One region of the Microbulbifer sp. ABF4_107 genome, then DNA from elsewhere that is predicted to be linked to it. Evidence: riboswitches for the same ligand, from Rfam matches in the RefSeq annotation. Region 1 holds a riboswitch; the other holds the start of a gene.
The links. Region 1 has a riboswitch for thiamine pyrophosphate ahead of thiC (phosphomethylpyrimidine synthase ThiC). Riboswitches for the same ligand answer to the same signal wherever they lie in the genome.
Positions count from the first base shown of each region.

Region 2: linked by a shared signal. The riboswitch ahead of ACYX4K_RS02195 (TonB-dependent receptor) and the one ahead of thiC (phosphomethylpyrimidine synthase ThiC) in region 1 are both predicted to bind thiamine pyrophosphate.

Region 1 is NZ_CM149983.1:779,246-782,654, reverse strand. It holds gene thiC (phosphomethylpyrimidine synthase ThiC) at 1-1,445, opposite strand, end outside; TPP riboswitch at 1,560-1,658, opposite strand; gene safD (sulfoacetaldehyde dehydrogenase SafD) at 1,943-3,310, opposite strand; gene ACYX4K_RS03175 (sulfite exporter TauE/SafE family protein) at 3,335-3,409, opposite strand, start outside.
Region 2 is NZ_CM149983.1:560,526-563,934, forward strand. It holds gene ACYX4K_RS02195 (TonB-dependent receptor) at 1-1,954, opposite strand, end outside; TPP riboswitch at 2,006-2,121, opposite strand; gene ACYX4K_RS02200 (LLM class flavin-dependent oxidoreductase) at 2,266-3,264, shown strand; gene ACYX4K_RS02205 (hypothetical protein) at 3,257-3,409, shown strand, end outside.

The sequences.
Region 1 (3,409 bases):
GGGGCGATGTCGGTGGTCAAGGGGCCCAATGTATAGAAGGGGGCGCCGTGACAGTGTTCGAGCTGCTCGTCCATGTTTTCCTTGATTTTGTGCATGGGCACGTGGCCGGGGCCTTCGATCATGGTCTGGACGTCGTGTTTCCAGGCGATTTCGGTGAGTTCGCCGAGGGTGCGCAGTTCGCCGAACTGGGCTTCGTCGTTGGCGTCGGCGATACAGCCGGGGCGCAGGCCGTCGCCCAGTGAGAAGCTGACATCGTAGGCTTTTAGAATTTCACAGATATCCTCGAAGTGGGTGTAGAGGAAGTTTTCTTTGTGGTGCGCGAGGCACCATTTGGCCATGATGGAGCCGCCGCGGGAGACGATGCCGGTGACGCGCTTGGCGGTCAGCGGTACGTAGCGCAGCAGTACACCTGCATGAATGGTGAAGTAGTCAACGCCCTGCTCGGCCTGTTCGATCAACGTATCGCGGAATACGTCCCAGTTGAGGTCTTCGGCGATGCCGTCGACTTTTTCCAGGGCCTGGTAGATCGGTACGGTGCCGATGGGGACCGGGCTGTTGCGCAGGATCCATTCGCGGGTTTCGTGGATATTCTGGCCAGTGGACAGGTCCATGACAGTGTCGCCGCCCCATTTGATCGACCAGACGAGTTTTTCCACTTCTTCTTCGATAGACGAAGTGATCGCGGAGTTGCCGATATTGGAGTTCACCTTACACAGGAAGTTGCGACCGATAATCATCGGTTCCAGTTCTGTGTGGTTGATGTTCGCGGGAATAATCGCGCGGCCTTCGGCGACTTCGCGGCGGACGAATTCCGGGGTGATTTGCGGCGGGATGTAGATACCTTCGCGGGCTTTTTGGTAGTCCTTGTCCGTTAGCTGTTCGACCAGCTGTGCGCGGCCCATATTCTCGCGAATGGCGATAAATTCCATCTCGGGGGTGATGATGCCCTGGCGGGCGTAGTGCATCTGGGAGACGTTTTTACCGGGCTTGGCTTTGCGCGGGGCGGGCAGGTTGTCGAAGCGGATATGGTCGAGTCCCTGGTCGGCCATGCGTTTCTGGCTGTAGGCGGCCTGACGGGTGTCGAGAATTTCGGTGTCGCCGCGGGCTTCGATCCATTGCTGGCGCAGTTTGGGCAGGCCGTCGCGGACGTTGGGTGTGTAGTCGGGGTCGGAGTATGGGCCGGCGGTATCGTACACTTGCAGGGGTTCGTTGGGCTCGAACATGGGGTTTTCTTCGTCGCCCCCGACGAGGCTCTGGCCGAGGCAGATTTCGCGTACGCCGACTTTTACACCTGCATGCTCGCCTTCCAGATACACCTTACGGGAGTTGGGAAATTGTTGGGCAGTGAGGTTGTCGAGAAACTGTTTTGCACTGTCGCGGCTGGCGGCGCGGCTTTTTTTATCGACTTTGCTGTTTTTATTTTGCGGTTCGGCGACTTGAGACATGCTAACCCCTTGCGTCATTGCTTGACGATCTAATCCATGAGTGGATTGCCGGGGGTACCAGTGAGGAGAGAGGCGTTCGGGCGCAAAGACATTTAACAAGCGCGCGAAAAAGTAGCGAATTCAGATCTTGTTCCCTACGCGGGGGTTACCCCGATCAGGTTCAACGGATCTCGCAACAGCGATCTCAGCCCAAAGGCACTCCGACAAGTTGGGGCCGAGTATAGTGGTAATTTGACCGGAAGAACAAGTCTTAGAGAATTTGAGGTGTGGTTCTGCGCCCTGAATTAGGTTTGTCGCGGCAGGGAGGTCCGTTGTACTTCGTAGCACTTCTAGTGGCGCCCGGCCACTGGGTAGTAGCTTTCAGGACCGCTGTAAATACGTCCCTGTACGCTGCGTCGGCGACGTCCATGTCGCCGACGCTCCTGAAAGCTACTACCCAGCGCCCGACCTTCGATTCAGATTTCTGACTTCGATTTCACCATCTGGCTTCGTAGTGGTTAGATCACCAGTGTTTTCTGGTAGCTCATTTCGCGAATGGCGTAGCTCACACCTTCCCGGCCCACGCCGCTTTCTTTTACACCACCGAAGGGGAAGTGCTCTGCGCGGAAACCCGGGCCGTCGTTTACGGCGAGTAGGCCTACGTCCAGCTGGTTGTAGAGGCGTTTGGCGAGGGCGAGGTTTTGGGTGAATACACCGGCCTGCAGGCCAAATGGAGAGCTGTTGATCAGCGAGATCAGCTCCGCTTCATCGTCGAATTTCCGCAGCGGTACTACCGGGCCGAAGGTTTCTTCCGCAACCAGTTCGGCGTTGTCGGCGACGTTGTCGAGGATGGTTGGCCAGAGGATATTGCCTTCGCGCTTGTGGCCATAAAGTACCCGTGCGCCTGCTTTCACTGCGGTTTCGATGCGTGCTTCCACTTCGTCGGCAGCGGCGGTGTGAATCAGTGGGCCAATAAATGTGTCGTCCTGCATTGGATCGCCGACGTTGAGATTGGAGGTGGCGATAATGAGTTTGTTGCTGAAGGAGTCAAATACGTCGCTGTGCACGAACAGGCGCTTGGCGGCGGTGCAGCGTTGGCCGGCGGTGGCGAAGCGTTGGTTGATGGTGGCGTTGACGGCGGCGTCGAGGTCGGCGTCGGGCATTACGATGAGGGGGTCGTTGCCGCCGAGTTCGAACAGCATTTTTTTGTAGCCGGCATTCTTCGCGATGGCGTTGGCGGCGGCGGTGCCGCCGGTGAAGTTGATGGCCTGGATTTCGCGGTGGGAGACGGCGTAGCTTGTTGCTTCGATATCGGGGATCAGCATCTGCAAAACGGATTTGTCCATGCCGGCGGCGTAGCAGAGTTCTACCAGAAGTTCCGCAGAGCGTTTGTTTTGCGGGCCGGGCTTAAACAGGATGGTGTTGCCGGCGGCGAAGGCCGGGCCAATTTTATGTACGGCGATGTTGATCGGAAAATTGAACGGAGTGATACACAGGACGGTGCCGAGCGGTTTCCACAGGACTACGCCTATTTTCTCGCGCATGGGCGGGAAGGCGTCGGAGTCGAGGGCTTCGCCGTTGATGTTGCGGGCTTCCATGGCGCTGGCGAGCGCGGTGTTGTAAGCGCGGTCGATTTCGATGCGGCTGTCACTGATGGTTTTTCCGGTCTCTTCGCAAATCAGGCGAGCCAGGTCTTCCTTGCGCTCCAGCATCAGCTGGGCAAGTTTCATCAGGATATTGGAGCGCTCGAACGCGGGCGTGGCCTGCTGGATTTTACGACCGGCAACGAGGGTCTGGATGGCCTGCTCCACCTGTTCTTTACTGTGGAAATCGTAGGCTTCGATCTGCTCGCCGTTATACGGGTTGATAATCTGATAGTCGGCCATGGTGTCTACCTACTTTTATTCGTCTTAAATTGCGTGGGCAATTAATTGATAGATAATGCGAGCGCCGGCGATCAAGAGTGCCGCGCGCATAAGATTGAA
Region 2 (3,409 bases), 220 kb from region 1:
CGCCGCGGTAGGTGAGGCGTGCGTTGACCAGTTCGTAGGCGGTGGACTTCTCATTGTGGCTGTTGGAGAAGTAAAAGTCGTCTTTGCCTTCCAGTTCCACGCGCGCGCTCAGGTTATTGGTCAGCGCGTACTCCGCTCCGGTGAAATACTGGTAGTTGGGCGCGTGGGCCAGGTCGCGGCCGCCAAGGTCTACCGGTGAAGTCTCGCCGGTATTGTCATCGCGGCCGTCGACGTGGGTGCTGCTGACAAAGTCTTCGAATTCCGCATTCAGCCAACCGAAGGTGGCGAAGAGTTGCAGGCTATCGCTGGCCTGGAAGTTGATTTCCGCTTCGATACCGGTGCTGTGACCGCCAGCGGCATTGGCCAGGTAGTCATCGAAGGAAAAGTCTTCCGGGTTGAAAATGGATTGCTTGGCCTGAACGTCGCTGCGGTCCTGGTAAAAAGCGGCGACCTGAGCCTGCAGGCGGCTTTCCAGCCAGTCACCTTTTACCCCGAATTCGTAGTTCAGCATGCTCTCGGTATCGAACAGGAAGGTCTCGCTGCCGATGGCCGGATTGTTTTCTGAGGCGGAAATAATACGGCCGTTGACGCCACCCGCCTTGTAACCACGCGAGAGGGTGCCGTACAGCATGGTGTTGTCAGTGGCGCTGAACTGCAGGGTGATATTGCCGCCCCACAGGTCTTCGCTGGTATCGCTGGTGACTTGAAGATTGTCATTGTAGTCCGCGCGGCGCTGCTCCAGGCGCAGTCCGGTAATCAATTCAAAGCGCGCGCCAAGCTCGGTATTCAGCTGTCCGTAAACCGCGGCATTGTCGGTATCGAACTGGCTGGCAAAGCTGGCGTTGCGCTCCAGCGCTTCTTCTTCGGTACGCAGATAGACACCCGCTACCCAGCCGGTGCTGCCGCCAAACAGGCGGCTTTCATCGGTGGAGACCAGGCGCACATCGGCGCTCAGGTTGTCGCGGTCACGTACGTAGTTGTCCGATAAGGAGTATTCGTCCGGGTGGAAGCCAACGTACGACCAGTCCTCATCGTAACCGTACTCGGTATCGGAGCTGGCGGCGCTCAGTACGGAATTGATGGTGAGTAGTTCGCTGGCGCTCCACTGTGCACTCACGGCACCGGCGAGGGTCTCCTGGCGATCCCAGCCCGGCTGATCGGACAGGGTGTTGCGGGAGTTATCCAGGGTAAAGGCGTCGTAGCCGTTGTCCGCGTCCAGATAGAAGAGGGTGAAATCCAGCTGCAGGTCTTCGCTGGCCTGGTAGCGCAGCTTGCCGCGGGCCAAAGTCTCGTCAATATTGTTGGTGTCTTTGCGGTCCAGGTAACGGTTGTGCACATAGCCGTCGGACTGCTGATTCTGTACCGCAAAGCGGTAGCTCAGCTGTTCTGAAAGCGGGCCGCTGGTCACGGCTGACAGAGTGCTGGAGCCGTAGCGGGCGGCTTCGGCGGATACCTTTGCAAACGTCTCCGCGGTTGGCGCGTTGCTGGTCATGCTCACCAGACCGGCCAGCGCGTTGGCGCCGTACACGGTGCCCTGGGGGCCACGCAGGATTTCCACCTGCTGCATATCCAGGGTGCTGGCGGCGAGGCCCAGACCGGTAAAGTCGATACCGTCGACGATCAGGCCCACAGAGGGATTCACCGGGTCGATAAACTGGCTGCGCTCACCGATACCGCGGATCTGCACGAAACGGCCACGGGAGGCGCCGCTGGAGAAATTCACGTTGGGGGCCAGGTTCAGTAATTGCTCAAGGTTGGTAGCGCCGCGGGTTTCGATGGCGGCGGCATCCAGCACGGATACGCTGGTGGGGGTGTCGAGCTGGCTGGTGGCGCGCAGTTGGCTGGTGACCACTACTTCCTCGATGGCCGTTTCCGCGAGCGCGGCAGTGCTGACCAGCGCGGTTACAGCGCCAATGGCGTGGGCGAGTGGTTTGAAAACGTTATTGGTATTCATGGCTCTCTCGTACAAATCAGTGAGAGACCCGGAGCGCGACGTGAAGAGGGGAGCTGGTGGACTACCTATTCCTACGCCGGTATTAGCCGGATCAGGTTCAAGGGTTTCCTGTCGAGTCTTCAATGACTCTACAGCATCTCAGGCTTTCGCCACCCCTTAGGTTGTGCATGAGTTTTTGCGGGCGCGATCCTATCAGATAAGCGAAGTGTCAGGAACTGTGGTGTGCACGGAGAACAGCTTCGATAGGATGGTCATATCTGAATCGCCTATTGTGCTTTTTCGCGCAAGGCCAAACGCGTACAGGAGTTGATATGCGCGCTTTTTCACTACTGGATCTCTCGCCCATCACCGAGGGAAGCGACGCCCGCACGGCGTTGATGAACTCCCTGGACTTGGCACAGCACGCGGAGCACTTCGGTTACCGGCGCTACTGGATGGCGGAACACCACAATATGACCGGTGTGGCCAGCGCGGCGACGGCGGTGGCGCTGGGCCATATCGCCGCGGGTACCAACAAGATCCGCGTCGCCGCTGGCGGCGTTATGCTCCCCAACCACGCGCCACTGGTGATTGCCGAGCAGTTCGGCACCCTGGCCGCCCTGTACCCCGATAGGGTCGATCTGGGGCTGGGCAGGGCGCCCGGTACCGATGGCGCCACCATGACCGCCCTGCGCCGGGATCCGCTGCACGCCGCCGACCAGTTCCCGGAAGATGTGCGCGAGCTGTTGCACTACTTTGCCCCGGAAAAGCCGGGGCAGCGGGTGCGCGCAGTGCCGGGGGCCGGGCTACAGGTGCCGATCTGGCTGCTGGGCTCCAGTCTCTACAGCGCGCAGCTGGCCGCGGCCATGGGACTTCCGTTTGCCTTTGCCTCTCACTTTGCCCCCGCCATGCTGGATCAGGCGTTGCATCTCTACAGAACGCAGTTCCAACCGTCGGAATCGCTTGCGGAACCCTACGCCGCCGCAGCGATCAATGTGTTTGCCGCGGACGATGCAGTTGAGGCGCGCATGCTGATGACCTCCATCGAACAGCAGTTTGTGGCTCTGCGCCGGGGCACCCCCGGCAAAATCAAACCGCCGGTGGATGACCCTGAGACCATCGCTGGCCCCGCCGAGCGCATGCAAGTGGCCCAAGCGCTGGCGGAGAGCGCGGTGGGTACGCGCGACACAGTCGCCGACTGGATCGACCGTTTTGTGGCGCGAACCCGGGTGGATGAACTGATCGTCACCGGCGCGATTTACGATCATACCGCGCGCCTGCGCTCCTTCGAACTGGCAGCCGAGATTTTGCGGGAGCGAGTGGATGGCTGAAACTGCCCAGATCGATCGACAGATGCACTGGCGATGGTTCCTCGCCCACTTTCTGTTTGTGCTGGTGGCCTGGACGCTGTTTATCAAGTACCTGTTCCCCATCGCCGTCGCCCTTTCCAGCGGTGCGCCCTGGGACAGCCATGTG